DNA from 3 places in the Bradyrhizobium sp. SZCCHNR1002 genome. Region 2 is predicted to be linked to each of the others. Evidence: predicted binding sites of a transcription regulator. Region 2 holds the regulator's gene; each other region holds the start of a gene.
What was found. The regulator PhoB, encoded in region 2, activates phosphate uptake and scavenging genes when phosphate is short. The targets are predictions, from matches to a motif close to TGTCATNNANCTGTCAT.
Positions count from the first base shown of each region.

Region 1: the regulator PhoB is predicted to act here: its motif matches at 4,595-4,611, upstream of phnF (phosphonate metabolism transcriptional regulator PhnF).
Region 3: the regulator PhoB is predicted to act here: its motif matches at 1,968-1,984, upstream of QX108_RS09265 (YbhN family protein).

Region 1 covers NZ_JAUHIS010000001.1:2,378,059-2,385,648, reverse strand. The annotation lists gene QX108_RS10595 (ABC transporter substrate-binding protein) at 1-229, shown strand, start outside; gene QX108_RS10590 (ABC transporter permease) at 282-1,097, shown strand; gene QX108_RS10585 (ABC transporter permease) at 1,102-1,887, shown strand; gene QX108_RS10580 (ABC transporter ATP-binding protein) at 1,893-2,945, shown strand; gene QX108_RS10575 (phosphodiesterase) at 2,953-3,795, shown strand; gene phnF (phosphonate metabolism transcriptional regulator PhnF) at 3,832-4,557, opposite strand; gene phnG (phosphonate C-P lyase system protein PhnG) at 4,677-5,132, shown strand; gene phnH (phosphonate C-P lyase system protein PhnH) at 5,132-5,743, shown strand; gene QX108_RS10555 (carbon-phosphorus lyase complex subunit PhnI) at 5,747-6,850, shown strand; gene QX108_RS10550 (alpha-D-ribose 1-methylphosphonate 5-phosphate C-P-lyase PhnJ) at 6,847-7,590, shown strand, end outside.
Region 2 covers NZ_JAUHIS010000002.1:486,618-494,207, forward strand. The annotation lists gene QX108_RS14660 (HupU protein) at 1-619, opposite strand, end outside; gene QX108_RS14665 (HoxN/HupN/NixA family nickel/cobalt transporter) at 633-1,727, opposite strand; gene QX108_RS14670 (trypsin-like serine protease) at 1,905-3,221, opposite strand; gene phoB (phosphate regulon transcriptional regulator PhoB) at 3,362-4,069, opposite strand; gene phoU (phosphate signaling complex protein PhoU) at 4,086-4,802, opposite strand; gene pstB (phosphate ABC transporter ATP-binding protein PstB) at 4,831-5,652, opposite strand; gene pstA (phosphate ABC transporter permease PstA) at 5,649-6,539, opposite strand; gene pstC (phosphate ABC transporter permease subunit PstC) at 6,543-7,541, opposite strand.
Region 3 covers NZ_JAUHIS010000001.1:2,072,393-2,079,982, forward strand. The annotation lists gene QX108_RS09250 (hypothetical protein) at 121-705, opposite strand; gene QX108_RS09255 (hypothetical protein) at 755-1,186, shown strand; gene QX108_RS09260 (ferritin-like domain-containing protein) at 1,261-1,767, opposite strand; gene QX108_RS09265 (YbhN family protein) at 2,139-3,230, shown strand; gene QX108_RS09270 (hypothetical protein) at 3,323-5,269, shown strand; gene QX108_RS09275 (DUF2147 domain-containing protein) at 5,953-6,561, opposite strand; gene QX108_RS09280 (NAD(P)/FAD-dependent oxidoreductase) at 6,733-7,590, opposite strand, start outside.

The DNA of each region.
Region 1 (7,590 bases), on a different contig from region 2:
CGACAAGGACAAGGCGAAGAAGGTCATGGATTATCTGTTGTCCGACAAGGGCCAGGCGATCTGGACCAATGCCTATCTGCGTCCCGCGCGCCCCATCGAGCTGCCGGACTCGGTGAAGAGCAAGTTCCTGCCGGACAGCGATTATGCCCGTGCCAAGAGCGTGAACTGGGGCGACATGGAGGCCGCGCAGAAGGGCTTCGTGGATCGCTACCTGTCCGAGGTCCGCTAAAGGAGTGCCGCGCCTCCGCCGGAGACGCTCCGGCGGAGGTGCAATCAATTCCATGTCTCACAATTCCTTCGTCCGTCTCTGTCTGCTGCCGCTCGCGGCGGTCACGGCAGCGTTCTTCCTGTTGCCGATGGCGAGGCTGCTCCTCACCGGCGCAGAAGGACCGCGTGGGCTGGCCGAGTATCTCGCGATCATCCTCGAGCCGCGCTATCGGACGACCCTGCTCAACACGCTGGTGCTGGCGGCGGTAACGACGGTCGCGACCTTGATCATCGCGACCATCGCGGGCCTGTTTCTGCAACGGCACCGCTTTCGCGGCCGTGCGATCCTGGTCGCGATCCTGACGTTTCCGCTCGCCTTCCCCGGCGTCGTGGTCGGCTTCATGATCATTCTTCTGGCCGGCCGCCAGGGGCTGATCGGGGAAGTCTCGTCCAGGCTCACGGGAGACAAGCTCGTGTTCGCCTATTCGATCCATGGGCTGTTCCTGGGCTACCTCTACTTTTCGATCCCGCGCGTGATCCTCACCATCATGGCTGCGGCGCAGAAGCTGGATCCCGGTCTGGAGGAGGCGGCCCGATCGCTCGGCGCGAGCCCATGGGCCGTGCTGCGCGACGTGATCCTGCCGGCACTGACGCCGGCGCTGATCGCGTCCGGCGCGATCGCGTTCGCGACGGCGATGGGCGCGTTCGGAACGGCATTCACCTTGGCGACGAACATCGATGTGCTGCCGATGCTGATCTATACCGAGTTCACGCTGGCGGGAAACCTGGCCACCTCGGCGGCGCTCTCGGTCGGCCTTGGCGTGATGACCTGGCTCATGCTGGCGCTGGCGCGCTCCTTCGCCGGCAGCTCGGTGGCGGCGGCAGGGTAGGCTCGTGCGCAACAGTATCATCTTCATCCTTCAACTGCTGTTCACGCTGCTCGTCGCTGCCTTCCTGGCCGTGCCGGCGGCGCTGTCGATCGCCGCTGGCGTCACGGTCAACTACTTCCGCGGCATTCAGTCCGGCATCACGCTGCAATGGGTTGCCCAGGTCTGGGAGCTCTACGCCGGCACGATCATGGCATCGATCCTGATTGCGCTGGGCACCCTGGCAGTCACGCTCGTGGTCGGTATTCCCGCCGCCTATGCGCTGTATGTTCGCGGCGGACGGCTGGCACGGCTGGTCGAGGAGATCATCACCTTGCCGCTCGCCATTCCCGGACTCGCCATCGCGCTCGCGCTGCTGCTGACCTATGGCGGCTTCGGAAGCTTCCGCCGCTCATGGCTATTCATTCTCGCCGGTCATGTGATCTTCACGATGCCGTTCATGGTCCGGTCCGTCATGGCGGTATTCGCGACGATCGACGTCAAATCGCTCGATGAGGGCGCCGCATCCGTCGGGGCCGCGCCATGGCGGCGCTTCATCGACGTCATCGTTCCCAATGCCGCCCCCGGCATTCTGGCTGGCAGCCTCATGGTGGTGACGTTGTCGCTCGGAGAGTTCAACCTGACCTGGATGTTGCATACGCCGTTGACCAAGACCCTGCCGGTCGGCCTCGCCGACAGCTACGCATCGATGCGGCTGGAGGTCGCGTCCGCCTATACGCTGATCTTCTTCGTGATGATCATTCCGCTGCTGGTGGCCATGCAATGGATCGGCGAGAGAGGAAACCTGCGGTGAGCACGATGACCCGGCATGGAGCCGCGCTGAAGGTGGAGAACTGCGGCAAGACCTTTGCCGACGGGACGTGCGCGCTGGCGCGCGCCACGCTGGACATCGCGCAGAGCGAGACGCTGGTGCTGTTGGGGCCGTCCGGCTGCGGCAAGACCACCCTGCTGCGGATCGTGGCCGGGCTGGAAAATCCCGATGCGGGCGGACGCGTGCTGTTCGACGGCAAGGACCTGACGAGGCAGCCGATCGAGAACCGCAACGTCGGCATGGTGTTTCAGTCCTATGCGCTGTTCCCCAACATGACGGTCGCCGACAATATCGGCTACGGGCTCAAGATCCGCGGCGTGAAGAGGGCTGAACGGGCCGCGCGGGTCGCCGAACTCGTGGTCCTGACAAATCTGGGCGGGCTCGAAGATCGCCGCATCGATCAACTCTCGGGTGGCCAGCGCCAGCGTGTCGCGCTCGCACGTGCGGTCGCCATCCGGCCGAGCGTGCTGCTGCTCGACGAGCCGCTCACGGCGTTGGATGCCGCCCTGCGCGAGCGGCTCCGCGGTGAGCTCAACAGCCTGCTGCGCACGCTCGGGATCACGGCGATCTACGTCACGCATGACCAGGACGAAGCCATGGAGCTCGGCGACCGCATTGTCGTCATGCGCAAGGGCGCCATCGCCCAGATCGGGACGCCGCAAGAGATCTATTTCACCCCAGCCGATCGCTTCGTAGCGGAGTTCGTCGGCGCGGCCAACATCATCGAGGCACCGATCGACGGCGGCCACCTCGTTCTGCCGGGCGGACGACTGCCGGTCGCCGATCCCGCGCCGCGCAGCCAGGCCGTTGCGATGGTTCGACCGGAAACGATTGGCATTGTCGAGGCCGCGGCATCGGAGCTGACCGGCGTCGTCCACAGCGTCCGTTTTGCCGGCGACCGGCAGCGGATCATCGTTCGCGGCGCGGCCTCCATTCCACTCACCGTGGATGCGCCGAATACGATCAAGGTCCACGCCGGGGAGCGCATCGGACTGTCGATTGAGCCGAATTCCATTCGTCTGCTGCCAGCGGAAGGTTGATCATCTCATGACCAAGAACGCGGTCAACATTGCGCAGATTTCAGACCTCCACATCAAGGCGCCCGGTCGGCTGGCCTATCGTCGTGTCGACACGGCGCGCGCGCTCGCGCGATGCATCACGGAGCTCAACCGGTTTGAGCCAAAGCTCGACCTGGTGGTGATCTCGGGGGATCTCGCCGACACGCCGTCACCGGCCGAGTACGATCATCTCAAGGATCTGCTTGCCGAGCTCCGGATTCCGTTCGCTGCCGTGCCCGGCAATCACGATTCACGCGAGTTGATGCGAGTGGCGTTTCCGGACGCATCTCATGATCACCCCTCGGGTCCGCTGAATCGGCATGTGGAATTGGCCGATCTCGATCTGCTGTTGCTCGATTCCAGCGTGCCCGGCCATCCGCATGGTGAGATCGATCAGGCGAGTCTGCAATGGCTCGATGCCAAGCTCTCTGCTCGTGCCGACAAGCCGGCCCTGCTGTTTCTGCACCATCCGCCATTTTCGACCGGCATCGGTCACATGGACCGGCAGAACCTGCGCAATGCTGCGCATCTCGCAGCCATCCTCACGCGTCACCCGCGGGTGCAATTGATCGGATGCGGTCACGTCCATCGTGCAGCGCTGACCCGGTTTGCCGCAATCCCCTGCACGATCTGCCCGGCGCCGAACCATGCCGTGGCACTGGATCTCGCCGAGATGCAATCGCCATCCTTCCGCATCGAGCCTCCAGCCTTTCACCTTCATGCCTGGTTTCCAGGGCCGGGATTCGGAACGATCGTCACGCATCAGGTGCCCATCGGGGATTTCGACGGGCCGCATCCGTTCTTCAATCAAGACGGCACGCTCATCGACTGAGCGCCCCGAGGTCGAGAACATGGCGACGGTTTCGCCCTAGCTCTCGACCTCGAACGTCACACGCTCCGCAGCGAAGCGCGAGCGTTTGCTGACGAGCGGCGTCCCGTCGGCGTCGATGTCGGTGCTGTCGACGACCAGGACCGGACGCCCCAGCGCGAGGTCGAGGCGGGACGCGTCGCTGGCATCGGCGATCGCTGCCGTGATCCTGGTCGCACCGCGGCGATAGTCGCGGATGCCGTAATGCGCGAGCAGCGCCGTCATCGAGCGGGTCGCGGCGAACACCCGCCCTGCGTCGGGAAATCGCTCGGCCGAGAGCCAGGAGGTGCTGACGCAGATCGGCGTCTTGTCGGCGAAGCGCAGCGCATCGATGCGCGCCAACGGAGCACCCGTCTTCAATCCCAGCAGTCGTGCGAGGTCGCGCGTCGCGGATTCCTCCGAGGCCGCGATCAGCTGCCCGCGCGGCTCACGACCGCCCGCGCCGACGATCTCCGAGAATCGGGTCCGCGATCGCAGCGGATAGGACAGGCGCGGGGCTTCCACATAGGTGCCGCTGCCGCGCTCGGCGCGGACGAGCCCGCGTTCCGCGAGGGTCGCCAGCGCCCGCCGGACCGTGTGGCGGTTGACGCGGTAGGTCTCCGCGATCTCGGTCTCGCCCGGCAGGCGCGTACCGGCCGCGAAGCGGCCATCGGCAATGTCGCGCTCGATGCCGTCGGCCACCCGCCGCCACAGCGCGACGCCAGATCCGGCGTCCGGCATGCTCATCGCAGCTCCCTGCGTCGTGTTGTGAAAATCACGTCCATGTCATCAAACAGTCATGGCGCTCTCTTATCGAGTTGTCTAGTATCATAGACAACTTGATGCAGGCAAGATCGAGAATGGCGATGAGCGGCGATACGGCGTTGCAGGAGAAGCGGCGGGACGCAATGAAGGTGCTGTCGCACGTTGCGGCCGCCGAGATCGAGAATAGGATGGCCGCGCTGCCGGTGCCGCCCTACCAGGATCTGCGTGCCCCCGAAAGCGGTCTCGTGATGGTTCGTGGCCGTATCGGCGGCGATGGCGCGCCGTTCAATCTCGGTGAGGCGACGGTGTCTCGCGCGGCTGTTCGTCTGCAGGGCGGGCAGGTGGGGTTTGGCTATGTCCTCGGGCGCGACGGCGGCAAGGCGCGCCTGATCGCGCTGTGCGACGCCTTGCTTCAATCGTCCGATCACGCCAAGGCAATCGAGAGGGAGGTCGTTGCGCCCCTGCGGGCGCAGATGCAACAGGAGCGGGATCGAAGCGCCGCCGAGGCCGCGGCGACGCGGGTCGATTTCTACACGATGGTGCGGGGAGAAGGGTGATGACGGCAATGACTGTCGAGCTGCAGCCCGGCTTTGCCGACAAGGTTCTGTCGGCGCAATCGACCTTCCGCATGGTGATGGAGGCGATGGCGCGTCCCGGACAGGTGGTGTCGGTCGACGACGGCGCCGGCCGGCCAACGTCGATGGCGGCCGGCGTTGCGGCGATCGCCCTGACCTTGCTGGACCAGGATACGCCGCTCTGGCTCGATGCGGCCTTCGCGCGCGCGCCCGATGTCGGAGCCTGGCTGAAATTTCACACCGGCGCGCCGGTCGTGACGCGCCCAGAGCTGGCAAGTTTCGCACTCGTGGCGGCGCCCGACGCGCTGCCTGATCTCGCGTCCTTTGCTCTGGGGACGCCGGAATACCCGGACCGGTCGACAACCCTGATCCTGCAGGTGCCGAGCCTTTCTACGGGGCCGACGTTCCACCTGCGTGGTCCTGGGATCGATGGCGTGACCTCGCTCGCGGCGACGATCGAGCCGCGCGATCTGCTCGCGCGACTGTCAATCAACGAGGCGCTGTTCCCGCGCGGGATCGACGTCATTCTGGTCGACGATCAATCGTTGGTCGCGATCCCGCGCACGACGCGTCTCTCACCTGCAGGAGCTTAGCGGATGTATGTGGCGGTCAAAGGCGGCGAGCGCGCCATCGAGAACGCACACCGGCTGCTGGCGCATGAGCGCCGCGGCGACAGGAGCGTGCCCGAGTTGTCGCTTGCGCAGATCTCGGAGCAGCTCGGACTCGCGGTCGATCGCGTCATGAGCGAGGGTTCGCTGTATGATCGCGAGCTGGCAGCTCTTGCCATCAAGCAGGCGCGCGGCGATCTCATCGAGGCGATCTTCCTGGTGCGCGCCTTCCGTGCGACCCTGCCGCGCTTCGGTGCGACCGAGCCGGTCGACACCGGCGAGATGCGCGTGCAGCGGCGCGTATCGTCCACCTTCAAGGACATTCCCGGCGGGCAAGTGCTGGGCCCGACATTCGACTACACGCACCGGCTGCTCGATCCGGCTCTGGCCGAGGCAGGCGATCCCGAGGCGCCGGCCCTTGCGTCGACGTCCGACGCGCCGATGCCACGGGTCACCGACATTCTCGGTCAGGACGGATTGATCGAGCCGTCGCCTGACGCGGACCCCGAGGCGCCCGTGGGAGATCTCACGCGTGATCCGCTGAGCTTTCCTGCCGGCCGCGACCTGCGGCTGCAGAATCTCGCGCGCGGCGACGAAGGCTTTCTGCTGGCGCTCGGCTATTCGACGCAACGCGGCTATGGCCGCAACCATCCGTTCGCCGGCGAGATCCGTTTCGGTGAGGTCGAGGTGGAGTTCTTCGCCGAAGAGATCGGCTTCGCCGTGCCGCTCGGATCGATCGAGCTGACCGAATGCCAGATGGTCAATCAGTTCAAGGGGTCGGCGACCGAGCCGCCATGCTTCACCCGCGGCTATGGTCTGGCCTTCGGTCAGAGCGAGCGCAAGACGATGTCGATGGCGCTGGTCGATCGCGCGCTGCGCGCGCGCGAGCTCGGCGAGGATTTGATCGCCCCGGCACAGGACGAGGAGTTCGTGATGTCACATTCCGACAACGTGCAGGCGACCGGCTTCGTCGAGCATCTGAAACTGCCGCACTACGTCGACTTTCAATCCGAGCTCGGCCTGCTGCGCAAGCTGCGCCGGGAGTTTGCCGATGCCAATGCCGTTGCCGTGTTGAAGGAGGCCGCGGAATGAACGCGCCGACCTACAACTTCGCCTATCTCGACGAGCAGACCAAGCGGATGATCCGCCGCGCGATCCTCAAGGCCATCGCCATTCCCGGCTATCAGGTGCCGTTTGCGAGCCGCGAGATGCCGATGCCCTATGGCTGGGGCACCGGCGGCGTGCAGGTCACGGCAGCCATTCTCGGCCCGCATGACGTGCTCAAAGTGATCGACCAGGGCTCGGACGACACGACCAACGCGATCTCGATCCGTAAGTTCTTCGCCAAGACGGCAGGCGTGGCAACGACGACATCGACGGACGAGGCGAGTGTGATCCAGACTCGCCATCGCATTCCCGAGGCGCCGCTGCGGGAGGGCCAGGTGCTCGTCTATCAGGTGCCGATCCCGGAGCCGCTGCGGTTTCTCGAGCCGCGCGAGACCGAGACGCGCCGCATGCATGCGCTCGCCGAATACGGCCTGATGCATGTCAAGCTCTACGAGGACATTGCCCGGTTCGGCCACATCGCGACGTCCTACGCCTATCCGGTCAAGGTCAATGCGCGCTACGTGATGGACCCGTCGCCGACGCCGAAATTCGACAATCCGAAGATGGACAATTGCCCGGCGCTGCAGCTGTTCGGGGCGGGGCGCGAGAAGCGGATCTATGCCATCCCGCCCTATACGTCGGTGGTGTCGCTCGATTTCGAGGACCATCCGTTCACGCGCTACAAGTTCGACGCACCCTGCGCGCTGTGCGGCGCTGAGGATTCC
Region 2 (7,590 bases):
CGAGGTGATTGGCGATGAAGGTCGGCCGACCGACTGCGTCGAGGCCATCTGCCGTGAGATCGCCCGAGGTGAGCGCCAGCAAGCTCTCCATGATCCAGCCCGGATGCGGCGCACATCCGGCAACGTTGATGACGGGCAGCCCGCGCCTGGAACGGAAGCCGGCGCCCAGCGCGCCGCCGATGTCGCTGCTCTCGAACTGCAGTCCGACCGCGTCCGTCGGATTGATGCCGGCGGCGGGAATGCCGCCATAGGCCGCACAGCTGCCGACGGCGACGACGTAGTCGGCCAGCGGCGCCAGATCGAGCAGCCAGTGATAGATCGAGCGGCTGGTACCGGCGAGCATGTTGAAGCGGCCCGTCAGATCAGGCCCGCGTGCGACCGAGCCCTCGAGGACCAGCAGATCGAGCCGCTCACGGCCGTCCCGGATGGCATCCAGCAATTCGACGACTTCGTCGCCGGTCTGCTCGCTGACGGAAGGATGCCAGATCAGATCGATACCGGACTGACGCAACTCGTCGAACCAGCCTGACGCGCCGCTCTCCAGGATCGACATCGTGCAGCCGCCGCAGCTTGCGCCCTGCAGCCACAGCATCCTTGTCATTGCCTCCGAGCCGGCCATCGTGAGGTCTGCCCTATCCTGCGCCGTGCGCTCCGCTTGGCATCACCGTCGGATTTAGCGCCGCGACGCGAACGGTGGCAAGCGCGTCGCCCGAGGCGCCCCCGGAACCGCGCCGGTGGCGGCTGACCAACGCGGATCCCGCCCAGATCAGTCCGAACAGACCGATGGCAGCGATCCCGAGATCGCCGAGACTGTCGCCGACCTCGATCGCCCCCAGCCCGAGCCGCGGCGCCAGCAGCGTGACGGTCTCCACGCCGCCGATCACCAGCGCGATTGCAACGGACGCGCCCGTGATCACCAGATTATAGCGCCGCTTGCGGGCCGGATCGGTCAGCGCCCAGCGATAGGCGTCCGTCATCAGCATGCTGTCGGCGGTATCGACGGTGGCCATCGCCGCCGCGAACAACACCGGGAACACCAGCACATGAGCGAGGCTCGCGCCGCGCGCCGCCTCGGTCGCCGACAGGCTCAACAGGCCGATTTCGCTGGCAGTGTCGAAGCCAAGCCCGAACAGGAAGCCGAGCGGGTACATGTGCCAGGCGCGGGAGACGATGCGAAGCACGGGTCGCAACAGGCGAATCAGGATGCCACCTCCGGCGCCGCCGGCGTTCGGCTGGGCCGCGCGGCGCCAGAGCTTCACGAACAGCACCAGATTGACGACCGCGATCAGCAGCAGAAAGCCTGCCGAGACCGACGTTCCGATCGTTCCGCCGATTGCCCGGATCGTACTCTGCTCGCTCAACAGGTCAGCGCCGGCAACGAGGCTCACCACGATGGTCGCGATCACCACGACGCTCGAATGGCCGAGGGCGAAGTAGAGTCCTGCAGCGCGCGGCTTGTCGCCATCCTGAACAAGCTTGCGCACGACGTTGTCGATGGCGGCAATGTGGTCCGCGTCGACCGCGTGCCTGAGGCCGAGCAGCCAGGCCAGCAGCGCCGTGCCGACGATCGCGGGCCGGTCGGCGTAGAGCGCGAAGGCCCACGCCCAGGCAAGCGCGTTGGCCAGAACGAGGCCGGCGAGCAGCGCGACGGTCGAGCCACCCGCCCCCGTGAACCAGGCTGGGATCCGGCGGGCGGGGTGAGGATGATCAATCGGAAAAATTGTCATACTCACTAGGAGAGCAAGACCCGCGCCATTCGGCAAGAGCAGTGTCCACCAGCGAGAATCATCTCGAATCCAGCCGTGCGGGACAGTGCTTCCCAGACCAGCCCCCCTCCCTTGGCAACCCGCTATCCGGTCACGCACAAACCTTGACCAGTGGCTGCCGCCTCCGCCGTTCTCCCCTCACCGCGCCGAGGCGCTCTGCGCGGCGATCTCGCGCCGCACGGTCGCCTCGAAGTGGCTTGCCGGCGCGGCGAACATTAGCCGGGTCTCCTCGTGGAACGCCGAGAAGATGCCGACCACGGCCGGCTCGCCGCCGATCTCGGCCATGATCGGCGAGCCCGAATAGCCAAAATTGGCCAGGCAATGCACGGTCAGCAGCTTGGCGTCCTTGGTCATCCCCGCGCTGCAATTGCGCTGGCCGGTCGGCGAATAGCGCCGCTCCTGGCCATAGCCGATCTCGGAGATGGTGCCGGCCCTGGTTGCGGCGACCAGCTCCTCACGGCTCAGCGCCCTCACCGCCACCGGCTTCGACGGCAGCGCGTCCTTCAGGATGATCAGCGCCCAATCGGCCGGGGAGCGGTCGAGCGACCATCGGTCGTGCTGGGTCGGAACGAACTCGGGCGCGACGATCAGCCGTTCGGCGATCGATGAGGCGGCCGGCGTGCCCCTGTTCATGCCGGCCAGGAAGCGGACGTTGCCGGGATTGACCTGCGCGAGCCCGTTGAACACGCAATGCGCGGCGGTGAGCACGACGCGCGGCGCGATCAGAGTGCCGGTACACCAGCCGCCGGTCGAATACTGCGCCACGGTGACGACGCCGATCGACGAGGCAGGCCAGGAGGTCGGGTCCACGACCTCGCCGATGTGCCGGTCGAGTCCGAGCAACTGCTCGGGACGCGGGTTGGCCACCCCGGCATCCGTCGATTCGAATCTGGGCTTCCAGCTCGCGATCATCGCCTGCGCCTGGACACGCTGCGCCTCGGTCAGCTTGACCCGCTGCACGTCGCGGCCGGCCGAGCGCACGCCGTTGCGGCCGGCCATCACCAGCCAGGCATAGCCCTGCACGAGGTCCTGGCTCACGCCGCGGCCGTCGAGCATCATCAGACCGAGCATGTATTGCGACTGGGCGAAGCCTTGGGCTGCAGCGCGGCTGAACCAGCGGCCGGCTTCGCCGTAGTTGCTCGCGACACCCTCGCCGTTGACGTAGGCGATGCCGAGATAGTGCTGGGCGACGGCGAGGCCCTGGTCCGCCGCCTTGCGATACCATGCCAGCGCCTCGGCCGCATTGCGCGGCTGGCCCCAGCCGAAGGCGTGCATGAAGCCGACGTCGAACTGCGCCCGCGCATCGCCCTTGGCGGCGAGCGGCAGCAGGCGGCGCAGCGCAACGTCATGCTGGCCGTTTCCGGCGGCGGCGACGGCGTCTTCGAGCTCGGCGGCCGGTGCACCGGCCAGGCTGCCGAGCAGCACGGCAAGACTTGTGATGATCGTCTTGAGCAAGGGCGTCCGCTGGAACCAAAACACGGGCCGCTCAGCACACTCGATCAAGACGGCGGCGGCGTGGCGGAAAGCGGACCGCGGTGTCCTTAATCCGGCCTGCTCGCCTCTCACACCTGCACGTCCCTCACATCTGCCGCTCCTTATGCCTGCTCGCTCTTGGCGAACCGATCGTCCAGCGCATAGCCCGCGCCGCGCACGGTGCGGATCGGATCCTGCTCGCGACCCGGATTGAGCAGCTTGCGCAGACGGCCGATGTGCACGTCGACGGTGCGCTCGTCGATATAGATGTCGCGGCCCCAGACGCTGTCGAGCAACTGCTCGCGGCTGAACACGCGGCCGGGATGCTCGAGGAAGAATTCGAGCAGACGGTATTCGGTCGGGCCGAGGTCGATCGGCCGGCCCGAGCGCGCGACGCGGCGCTTCTCGCGGTCGAGCTCGATGTCGCCATAGGACAGCACGGTCGCGAGCCGCTCCGGGCTCGCCCGCCGCAGCAGGCCCTTCACGCGCGCCAGCAGCTCCGGCACCGAGAACGGCTTGACGATGTAGTCGTCGGCGCCGGTCGCAAGCCCCCGCACACGCTCGCTCTCCTCGCCGCGGGCGGTGAGCATGATGATCGGCAGCTGCTTGGTCTCGGACCGCGCCCGCAGCCGCCGGCACAGCTCGATGCCGGACAGGCCCGGCAGCATCCAGTCGAGCACGACCAGATCGGGCACGCGCTCCTTGAGCCGCGTGTCGGCCTCGTCGCCGCGCGCCACGGTCTCGACCTCGTAGCCTTCGGCCTCGAGGTTGTAGCGCAGCAGCGTCGTCAGCGCCTCCTCGTCCTCAACCACCAGAATTCGCGCGCCCATGTCGAAATCGTCTTTCTCAGTTGCCGGGGATCGTGGTCGCGAAGCTGGTCATGTCGCCCTTCGGGCGCTTGTCCATGATCTGCTGGCCCTCGATCATATAGAAAACCGTCTCAGCGATGTTGGTGGCGTGGTCGCCGATCCGCTCGATGTTCTTGGCGCAGAACATCAGGTGGATGCAGAACGAGATGTTGCGCGGGTCCTCCATCATATAAGTGAGGAGCTCGCGGAACAGCGAGGTGCAGATCGCATCGACCTCCTCGTCGCCCTTCCAGACCGTCATCGCCGCCGGCAAATCATGCGCGGCATAGGCATCCAGCACCGTCTTGACCTGCGACTGCACCAAGTCGGTCATGTGCTCCAGGCCGCGGATCAGCTTGAGCGGATGGAAGTCGCTCTCCAGCGCGGCGACGCGCTTGCCGATGTTCTTGGCGAGGTCACCGATCCGCTCCAGATCGGTGGCGACGCGCATGGCGCCGACGATCTCGCGCAGATCGACGGCCATCGGCTGGCGGCGGGCGATCGTCAGCACCGCGCGCTCCTCGATGATGCGCTGCAGCTTGTCGACCTCGGCGTCGGCGGCGACCACCTTCTGGCCGAGCGCCACGTCGCGCCGCACCAGCGCGTCGACGGAATCGACGATCAGCCGCTCGGCGAGGCCGCCCATCTCCGACACCAGCCGGGTGAGATCCTGCAGATCGCTGTCGAACGCCTTGGCGGTATGTTCACTGGCCATGTTGATCTCCTGAAGAATGCTGTCGGCGTCAGCCGAACCGGCCGGTGATGTAGTCCTGGGTCCGCCGATCGCTCGGCGAGGTGAAGATCTTGCTGGTCTCGTCGAACTCGATCAGCTCGCCGAGATACATGAAGGCGGTCTTGTCGGAGACGCGCGCCGCCTGCTGCATGTTATGGGTCACGATCGCGATCGTATAGTTCTCCGCGAGCTCCTGGATCAGCTCCTCGACCTTGGCGGTCGAGATCGGGTCGAGCGCCGAGCACGGCTCGTCGAACAGGATCACCTCGGGCCGGACGGCGACTGTGCGGGCGATGCACAAGCGCTGCTGCTGGCCGCCGGACAGCGACAGGCCGGAGGCGTTGAGCTTGTCCTTGACCTCGTTCCACAGCGCGCCGCCGCGCAGCGCCTTCTCGACGCGGTCGTCCATCTCGGACTTCGAGATCTTCTCATAGAGCCGGATGCCGAAGGCGATGTTCTCGTAGATCGTCATCGGGAACGGCGTCGGCTTCTGGAACACCATGCCGACCCGCGCGCGCAGCAGATTGAGGTCGAGCTTGGGATCGAGAATGTTGGTGTTGTCGAGCATCAGCTGGCCAGTGGCGCGCTGGCCCGGATAGAGGTCGTACATCCGGTTGAAGATGCGCAGCAGGGTGGACTTGCCGCAGCCGGACGGACCGATGAACGCCGTGACGCGGTTGGTGCCCAGCGTCAGGTTGATGTTCTTCAGCGCGTGATGATCGCCGTAATAGAAATTCAGGTTGCGCGCGGTTACCTTGGCCGGCGCCTCGGGGAGCGACTGGCCGTGGAGCGCGTGATTGGGCTGACTGACGGAGACGGACAGTTCGGTCATTTCGTTTTCCTCTCGGCGCCGAGAATGCGTGCACCGACGTTCAAAGCGAGCACGGCCAGAGTGATGAGAAGGGCTCCGCTCCAGGCCAGCTGCTTCCAATAGGCATACGGGCTCTGGACGAAATTGTTGATGGTGACGGGCAGGTTCGCCATCGTCTTGGAGAGGTTGAGGCTCCAGAACTGGTTCGACAGCGCGGTAAACAACAGCGGCGCGGTCTCGCCGGCGACGCGGGCGGTCGCCAGCAACACGCCGGTGATGAGGCCCGAGCGCGCCGCGCGGTAGGCGATGCGGCGGATCACCAGCGAGCGCGGCAGGCCGAGCGCGGAGGCCGCCTCGCGCAGCGGGTTGGGTACCAGCAGCAGCATGTCCTCGGTGGTGCGGAGCACGACCGGGATCACGATGACGGCCAGCGCCAGCGCGCCGGCGATCGCCGAGAAGCCGCCCATCGGCACCACGACGGCGCCATAGATGAACAGGCCGATGATGATCGACGGCGCCGACAGCAGGATGTCGTTGATGAAGCGGATCACCGAGGTCAGGCGGTCGTTGCGGCCGTATTCGGCGAGGTAGGTGCCGGCGAACAGGCCGAGCGGCGCGCCGATGCCGACGCCGATCACGGTCATCATGATCGAGCCGACGATGGCGTTGCGCAGGCCGCCTTCGCTGGCGCCCGGCGGCGGCGTGTCGGCGGTGAAGACCTGCAGGCTGAGGCCGGCGAGGCCGTTATAGAACAGCGTGAACAGGATCAGCGCCAGCCAGGTGACGCCGAACGCCGCGGCGGCGATGCACAGGCCGCGGACCATGAGGTCGCGGCGGCGGCGGCGGGCGTAGATCGGATTCACCGGATTGACCGGCGTGTCGAAGGTGGACGCGTCGACGCTCGACATGGCTTACTTTCCTGCCTTGGCTTCGAGTCGCGCCAGCATCAGCCGGGCGCTCGCCAGCACGAAGAAGGTGAGGACGAACAGGAGCAGGCCGAGAAGGATCAGGCTCGACTGGTGCAGACCGTCGCTCTCCTGGAATTCGGAGGCGATCGCGGCCGAGATCGTGGTGCCCGGCGCGAAGATCGACGACGAGATCCGGAACGAGTTGCCGATGATGAAGGTCACCGCCATGGTCTCGCCGAGCGCGCGGCCCAGCGCCAGCATCACGCCGCCGATGACGCCGACGCGGGTGTAGGGGATGACGACGCTGCGGACGACTTCCCACGTGGTGCAGCCGACGCCGTAGGCCGCTTCTTTCAGCACCGGCGGGACCGTCTTGAAGACGTCGACCGAGATCGAGGTGATGAAAGGCAGCACCATGATCGCCAGGATCAGCGAGGCGTTGAACAGGCTGAGATAGGACGGCGGACCTGCGAAGATGTCCTGCAGCACCGGGATGTTGGCGCAGAGGCTGATCATGAACGGCTGAAACGTGGTGGCCAGGAACGGGCCCAGCACGAAGAAGCCCCACATGCCGTAGATGATCGAGGGAATGCCGGCGAGCAGCTCGATGGCCAGGCCGATCGGGCGGCGCAGCCATTGCGGGCACAGCTCGGTGAGGAAGATCGCGATGCCGAGGCCCACGGGAATGGCGATCAGCATCGCAATGAACGAGGTCACCAGCGTGCCGTAGATCGGGCCGAGCGCGCCGAGCACCGGTGGATCGGCCGAAGGCGCCCAGCGCTTGGTGAACAGGAACTGGAAGCCATACTCCTTCATCGCCGGCCAGGCGCCGATGACGAGGGAGATGATGATGCCGCCGAGGATCAGCAGCACCGAGATCGCGGACAGGCGGGTGATCCAGTAGAAGGTGACATCGCCGAGCTTGAACGCGCTCAGCGCACGGGCGCGGTCATAGGGCCCTGCGGCAGCGGCGATATCGCCAACCTCGCTCTCAACGGCCATCTCAGCCAAGTCCGCCCCCTGCTTCTTCGACACCATCATCACCTTGGAC
Region 3 (7,590 bases), on a different contig from region 2:
TTCGCGTCTGCGCATCGACGATTGCCCCGGAATGACCGTAGGGACGGACTCAACCGACATCGTCGCACGATGCGCCGCCAGCGCGGGTCACATTCGATGACCAGCGGTGACGTCCCGTGATCACGGCAGCAGCGCGGGCGGGATCGCTGCGAAAGTGTAGGTCTGCGGCTTGTTGCGGATGACGAAGCCGCCGACCTGCCAGGCGAACAGCGCGGCGAAGCCGATCAGGAACAGCGCTCCCGACCACTCGGTGATGACGAGCGCGCGCACCAGAAGCGCGGCCATGGCGACGGTCACCACCGCCATCACGGCCACCGCGGCGGCATAGACCGCACGACCGAGGCCGCCGGTCAGCCGCGCCGTGCTGCCTGCGGCTGCGAGCCGCGCATGCAGGGCAAGGATGAAGGTCCTGTAGGCCTCGCTCTGCGGCACCATCAGGGTCACGGTCTGCCAGGTGGTCGAGATGACGTTCAGTCGCCGGCCGTCACGGTGCGTGATCTCGGCGCGGAAGCGCTTGGCCTGCATCGACACCGGTCGGTAGGACAGCCGGATCGCGGCGATGTCGGCATAGGGCCATACCCCGGCGTGGCCGGCGAACCGCCACGACAGGCCCTGCTCGGTCAGCTCGAACTCCTGGGCGGAGCCGATCAGCGACGCCTTGTAGGCGTAGCCGATGGGCGCATCGGATGGTGTCGGTACGGAAATGGGGGCGGTCCTGTTGCGTGGGTCGGGCGCCTTATCCTACAAACGAACGATGAGCGAAACGATCCATTTTCCGCGCCACCTGATCCTGGCCGGCGCGATGGCCGCAGGCGTGCTGCTGGCGCTCGCCGTGCACATGCTCGGCGCCCGCTACGGCCTCGATCTCGGCGGCCTGTGGCAGAGCGAAGGTGCCTTCATGCCAGCCGGCTCGGCGATCGCCTGGTGGCTGATCGCGACGGTCGGCTTCTCGAGCGGCTATTTCATCGCCAACATCATGCACAGCGCGGTATCCGGCGAGATCCCGCAGCGTGCGCGCAACTTCCTCGTCGTGGTCGGCGTGCTGATGCTGGCCGGCATCGGCCAGGCGATCTCCGGACCGAGCCCGGTGCCGTCGGCCTCCGGCGTGCTGGCGGGACTTGCCGCGCTCTGCCTGGGCGCCCTGATGGCGTTCTGCGGCGCCAATTTCGCCCTGCGCAAGAGCTGATCACCCCCTCCGAAATGACGACGCCGCGCGGTACTTCCGCGCGGCGTTTTGCCTCATCACGTCGTGCGGCGCGATCAGCTGGCCGCGCGCAAATTGATGGTGGTCTCGGCGAGCTTGGTGAGCTTCATGTCGGTCGCCTTCTCCTCGTCGAGCGTCTTCTGCAGCACCGCCGCGCAGTCACTGCGGCCGAGCTGCTTGGCCCAGGCGATCAGGCTGCCATAGCGGGTGATCTCGTAGTGCTCGGCCGCCTGGCCGGCATTGATCAAGGCGGCGTCGAGCACGGTCTTGTCGGCGACTTCGCCGGCGACCTCCTCGGCCTCCTCGATGATGCCGTCGATCGCCGGGCAGTCGACCGCCTTCGGCGCGATGCCGTGCATCTCGAACACCTGCTCCAGCCGCTTCACATGCGTCCGCGTCTCGTCGAGATGCGTGAGGAATCCCTGCTTGAGCTGCTGATCGGTCGCCTTGTCGGCCATCTTGGGCAGCGCTTTGATCAGCTGGTTCTCGGCGTAATAGATGTCCTGCAGCTGATGAACGAACAGGTCGTTCATCGTCTTGATGTCCTTGGTGAAGAGTCCCATTTGCCACTTGTCCTCTTGGTTCGGAACATGGCTTGCCCTCCCCGACCGATCGTGGCCATGTTCGCTACCCCCGCGGGCGGCTAACCGGGTGACGCGTCCGTTGTTCCGGCCCGCGGCGACACGACCGCCGGAACCTCGCGGCCGGTCGTGACTTGCTTGGCGGGTAACCAATGGGACCGAACTAAGGCGGCCGCAGCTATGTGACTGGAGTGTGACAGACCCGCGGATCGACGCCGGAGCTGCGCTGTGTCAAGGACTGCACAAAGCGTCCGTTTTAGCTTAAGGAACAGGCTGTCACGGATTACCCGCCCTCATCGTTCAATGGTTTTGTCCCTTCTCAAAGATCTAGTGCCGCCCCGCCGGGAGGATGAATGCAGCGCCTGCTGACCACGCTCTCGCGTGGCTTCAAGAAATGGATCGGCTGGAAGCGGCTGGGGATTGCAGCGAGCCTTGCGATCATCGCCTTCGCGATCACCACGCTCGTGCGCACGCTGAAGGGCGTCGACGGCGGCGTCATCCTGACAGCGCTGACCGAGATCCCGCCCGGTCACATCGCGCTCGCCGCCTTATGTGTGGTCGGCGCGTTCTGCACGCTGACGTTCTATGACTATTTTGCGCTGCGAACGATTGGCAAGAAACACGTGCCTTATCGCATCGCGGCGATGAGCGCCTTCACCAGCTATTCGATCGGCCACAACATCGGCGCCACCGTGTTCACCGGCGGTGCCATCCGCTTCCGCATCTATTCGGATTACGGCCTGTCGGCGATCGACGTCGCCAAGATCTGCTTCCTGTCGGGGCTGACCTTCTGGCTCGGCAACCTGTTCGTGCTGGGCATCGGCATGACCCTGCATCCGGCCGCCGCCACCGCGATGGACCAGTTGCCGCCGGCGGTGAACCAGCTGATCGCGATCGGCATCCTCGGTGCCATCTTCGCCTATCTCGGCTGGCTCTATGCCGGCAAGAACCGGCGCCAGCTCGGACAGAACGGCTGGAAGGTGGTGCTGCCCTCCGCTCCATTGACCATCGTGCAGATCCTGATCGGTGTGGTCGATCTCGGCTTCTGCGCACTGGCGATGTACCTGCTCGTTCCCGCCAACCCGCCGATCGATTTCCTGTCGCTGTCGGTGGTGTTCATCCTCGCCACCCTGCTCGGCTTCGCCAGCCACGCGCCCGGCAGCATCGGCGTGTTCGACGCCGCGATGCTGGTGGCGCTGCCGCAGTTCGGCCGCGAGCAGCTGCTTGCCACCCTGCTGGTGTTCCGCGTGCTGTATTTCGTGATCCCGTTCGGCATCGCGATCTCGATCATGGGGGTCCGGGAACTCTGGCTCAACGTCGTCAAGCCATGGCAGGAGCGGCGCCGGCTGCAAGCGGCCGTCTCCGACGAGATCGCCGCCAAGCGCGCAACGGCGACTGCAACCGCGCCGGTTCCGCAACGGATCAAGCGCCACTCACAAGGTTGACTTGGCGCTTCCGACCACCGTTTGTGATGGCGCGGTTGACGTTGCCAGCCGCCCTCTTATTTCCGCCCCATCGCTCACGTGAATCCTGGCGTATGACCCGATTTCTCTCTCGTCCGATGCTCGCCGCCTGCGTCCTGGGCGGCCTGCTCGCGCCTCTCGCCGCGACCGAGGCTGCCGCTCAGCTGGACGCAGCACCGCTGCAGATCAGCTGGGAGGTCCGCAACCGCTTCCGCCTGTTCCGCGAAGAGCGCGACTTCCTGCTCCACGTCGAGAGCACGCGCGACCGCTCCATCCTGTCCGCCGAGCAGGGACTGAGCATCCAGAGCGACGGCCGCGGCTGGGCGCGCAACGTCGTCAACCGGCTGTGCATCGACCTCGCAGGCCGCGTCAACGAGCCGTGCACACGCGACAACGTCAAGGAAAGCTATCTGACGCCGATCGACCATCCGGTCACGGTGCGCCTGACCGGCCCGGTGCCCGTCGGCGCCACCTGCGCGTGGTCGTTCGACGACGGCGATGGGCCGCAGACCTCGACCTTCGACTGCGCCGAGCCGGTCAATCTGCGCGTCCGCTATGGCCGGCAGACCGTCGCATCCGTCGACGTCACCAGCCCGGAAGGCACGCGGCAGGTCTCGACCGGGATCCAGGTGCGCGACGTCTTCATCGCCGGGCTCGGCGACAGCATCGCCTCCGGCGAGGGCAATCCGGACCGTCCGATCGCGCTGGCTGACGAAGGCTTCTGCTTCCGCTCCTATCTCGGCGGTCCGTCCGCGCAATATTATCGGCCGAGCCGCGCCGGCTTCAAGGGTGGCCGCGCCTGCGAGGCGCCGGACACGCTGCAGAACTGGCAGAAGCACAGCGCGGTCTGGTTCAATGCCGCCTGCCACCGCTCGCTATACAGCTACCAGACCCGCACCGCGCTGGCGCTCGCGGTGCGCTACCCGCACGTCGCCGTCACCTATCTGCCGCTCGCCTGCACCGGCGCCACCATCGCCGACGGCCTGTTCGGCAGCCAGCGCGCGCGCGAATGCCTTCCCGGCCGCTCGGTGGCGACCTGCGCCGGAGGCGTCAACGGCCAGCTCGGCGAGCTGCGCGATGCGTTGACCGCGGCCAAGCGCCGCCAGCCGGACCGTAAGCTCGATCTGGTGCTGCTGTCGATCGGCGCCAACGACATCAACTTCTCCGGTCTCGTCGCCGACGTCATCGTCGATACGCCCACCGAGCGCACGCTGTTCAAGCGCTCCGGCGTGATCGGCTCGGTCGAGGAATCGCGCAGCGAGCTGGCGCGCGACCTGCCGCAGGGTTTTGCCAAGCTGCGCGAGGCGCTCAAGCCGCTGGTCGGCGACCTCTCGCACGTCGTCTACACCTCCTATGGCAACCCGGCGCTGAGCGGCCCGGGCACGCCCTGCCGCGGCGGTCCAGCCGGCTTCGAGGTCCATCCCTCCTTCAACGCCAATCCGCAGCGTCTCGCCAACGTGGCCGGCTTCGTCGAGAACGAATTCCTGCCGACATTGCGCGGGCTCGCGCAGTGCACCGCCGGCATCCTCTGCCGCGACCCGCGTGCCGACCGGATGACATTCGTCGATGCGCATCAGGCCGGGTTCGCCGATCATGGCTTCTGCGCCCGCTCGCCGCAGGATCCGCCGTTCGACCGCGAATGCTTCTCCGCCAATGGCGAGAGCTTCGACTCGAACATCGTCAGCGCCGCCAACGAGCCGCTGCTGTGCGGCCGCGGCGCCAGCGAGTATCGGCCCTATCTGCCGCGCGCCCGCTGGATCCGCGACGCCAATGACAGCTACTTCTCGGCCATGACCTATCCGCAAGGGCTGCCGGCGGCGATGCAGCCTGCCGACATCCACGATGCGAGCTGGGGCGTGCTGTCCGCGGTCTATGGCGGCGCCGTGCACCCGACCGCCGAAGGCCACGCGGCGATGGCCGACGCGGCGTTTCCGGCCGCCGCACAAGTGCTCAACCTCGATGCGGTCGAAGCCAACGTCACCATCCAGCCGCTGCCGCCGGCAGGCGTGGTCAGGCAGTAGCATGCCGGCCGGACCGGCATCTCGCCACCGATCTCAGCGAGTCGCCCGTCGGGCGTGATGTCGCCACCGCGGATCGAACTAACAGAGCCTCGCGCATCCTGATCAGGCTGCGACGGGCTGCGCCGGGAGATTAAATTCGCGTGCGGTCTCAGACGGATCACCCTTGTCCAGTCCCGCCGGACGAAAGAATTTCATTTCCCTTTTCCAGAAATCATGCTCTCTTGGCGCATCCCGTGCTCATGAGAGGGGCGGTTCGCGGTCGTCACGAGCGTGGAGTGCGGGATGCGGTGGGCGCCATTGGTCGCAGCGTGATCCCGATCATGCCGACGAACGAGCGGTGGCGCACGGTGAAGTCGTATGGTCCTGGCACCCCGACGCTGGTGCCAAGCGGGTGGCGATGATCCGCCCGTGACGGGGGCAAGACAGCCCGGTCCCCGGGGAGAGTACGTATAAGCCGTCAAGCCATCGCGCAGGGAATGCCGGTTGATCCGGCTGCACCTGTGGTACCTGCCGCCTGCATTTTCTTCAGCAGGCGGGCCATGGGTGAGGCCCTCACCCGGCATTCCCTGCGCCCTCTCACTTCGGAGGGCCGAGTTCAGCCTTCGCAACTCGGGCGCCATGCGCCGCGAGAGCGCGACAGCATGTCCATCGCGAGCAGAAATGACATGCAGGCCAGCCGCCAACTACTTCGCCGGCGCCGGCTTCTTCATCATCGGGGGGGCCTGCTTCGATCCTGGCGCGGTCGCCGTCGTCGCCTGGGCCGGGAGATACTTCGCGAGGATCGCGGGATCGATCTGCGCCATGTTGGTGTCCGGCAGGCGCGTCCAGGTCTCGTCCTTGCCGAGCAGCGAGAAGCCGAGATAGCCGCGCAAGGTCAGCGACTGGCCGTCCGGGCTGACCTTCATGTTGGCCTTCCAGATATTACCGTCGCGCGGATTGAGCACGTTGCCGCCTTCGTATTTCAAGCCTTCGCGCTTCATGTCACGCACGAAGGAGATACCGAGCACCGGCGCATTCTTGCGGTCGTCGGTGCACTTGGCGCAGACCTCGTTCGGATTGTCGCCCGGACGCGGAAACGTCTTGGCGATCACGCCCTCGAACACGCCGTCGTGGTCGATGAAGAGAAACCAGCCGACCGGCCTGCCGTCCTCGACCTTCTGCCACAGCCCGGCCGCGGTCGGCTCTGCCGCCAGCGCCGGCCGCGTCAGCAGCGCACCGGCGACGACGAGCGCGCCGACCGCGAGCGTCGTCACGCCAGGCACCAGCCGAAGTCGGGGAAACGCATTGCGCATCATCATCTCACCTTGACCAAGTCACAAAATGAATGGCCGCACAGTACGGCCGTTTCGCAGCTCCTTCCAGCCCATAACAGGTCTGGCGCGCCGGTGAAACCGGCACGCGCAGGAAACATTTCTTCACATTTGAGTTGGTGTGATGGTGCCGGGTTCCATGCCGCGAACGAATTAGTTGACGCCGAGCTTCTTCTGCAGGCTCGACGACGACGTCGTGTACTGGAACACCAGCCGCTTCTCCGGATACACGTAGCGGTGCGCCTTCTGCGCCATCAGCGCGCCCTCGTGGAAGCCGCACAGGATCAGCTTGATCTTGCCGGGATAGGTATTGATGTCGCCGATCGCGAAGATGCCGGGCACGGAGGTCTCGAACGCCGAGGTCTCGACGGGAATGAGATTGTGCTCGAGCGCGAGGCCCCACTCGGCGACGGGGCCGAGCTTCATCGTCAGGCCGAAGAACGGCAGCATCATCTCGCAGGGGATGGTCTCGACGGCATTGTCGTTGCCCTTGATGGTCGCCGCCGACAGCTGACCATTGGCGCCTTCGAGCGCGGTCACCTGGCCGATGCGCAGATCCATCTTGCCGCCGGCGACCAGGGCGCGCATCTGCTCGACGCTGTGGGGCGCGGCGCGGAAGTCGTCGCGGCGATGAATGAGCGTGATGCGCTTGGCGATCGGATGCAGGTTGAGCGTCCAGTCGAGCGCGGAGTCACCGCCGCCGACGATGACGACATGCTTGTCGCGGAACTGCTCCATCTTGCGCACGGCATAAAAGACCGAGGTGCCTTCGTAGGCCTCGATGCCCGGCACCGGCGGACGCTTCGGCTGGAACGAGCCGCCGCCGGCGGCGATCACCACGACCTTGCACTCGAACACCTTGCCGGCATCGGTGGTGACGCGGAAACCGGGATCGCCGATCTTCTCCACGCTCGTGACCATCTCGCCGAGATGGAAGGTCGGGCTGAACGGCTTGATCTGCTCCATCAGCTGATCGGTGAGGCCCTGCCCCGTCACCATCGGCACGCCGGG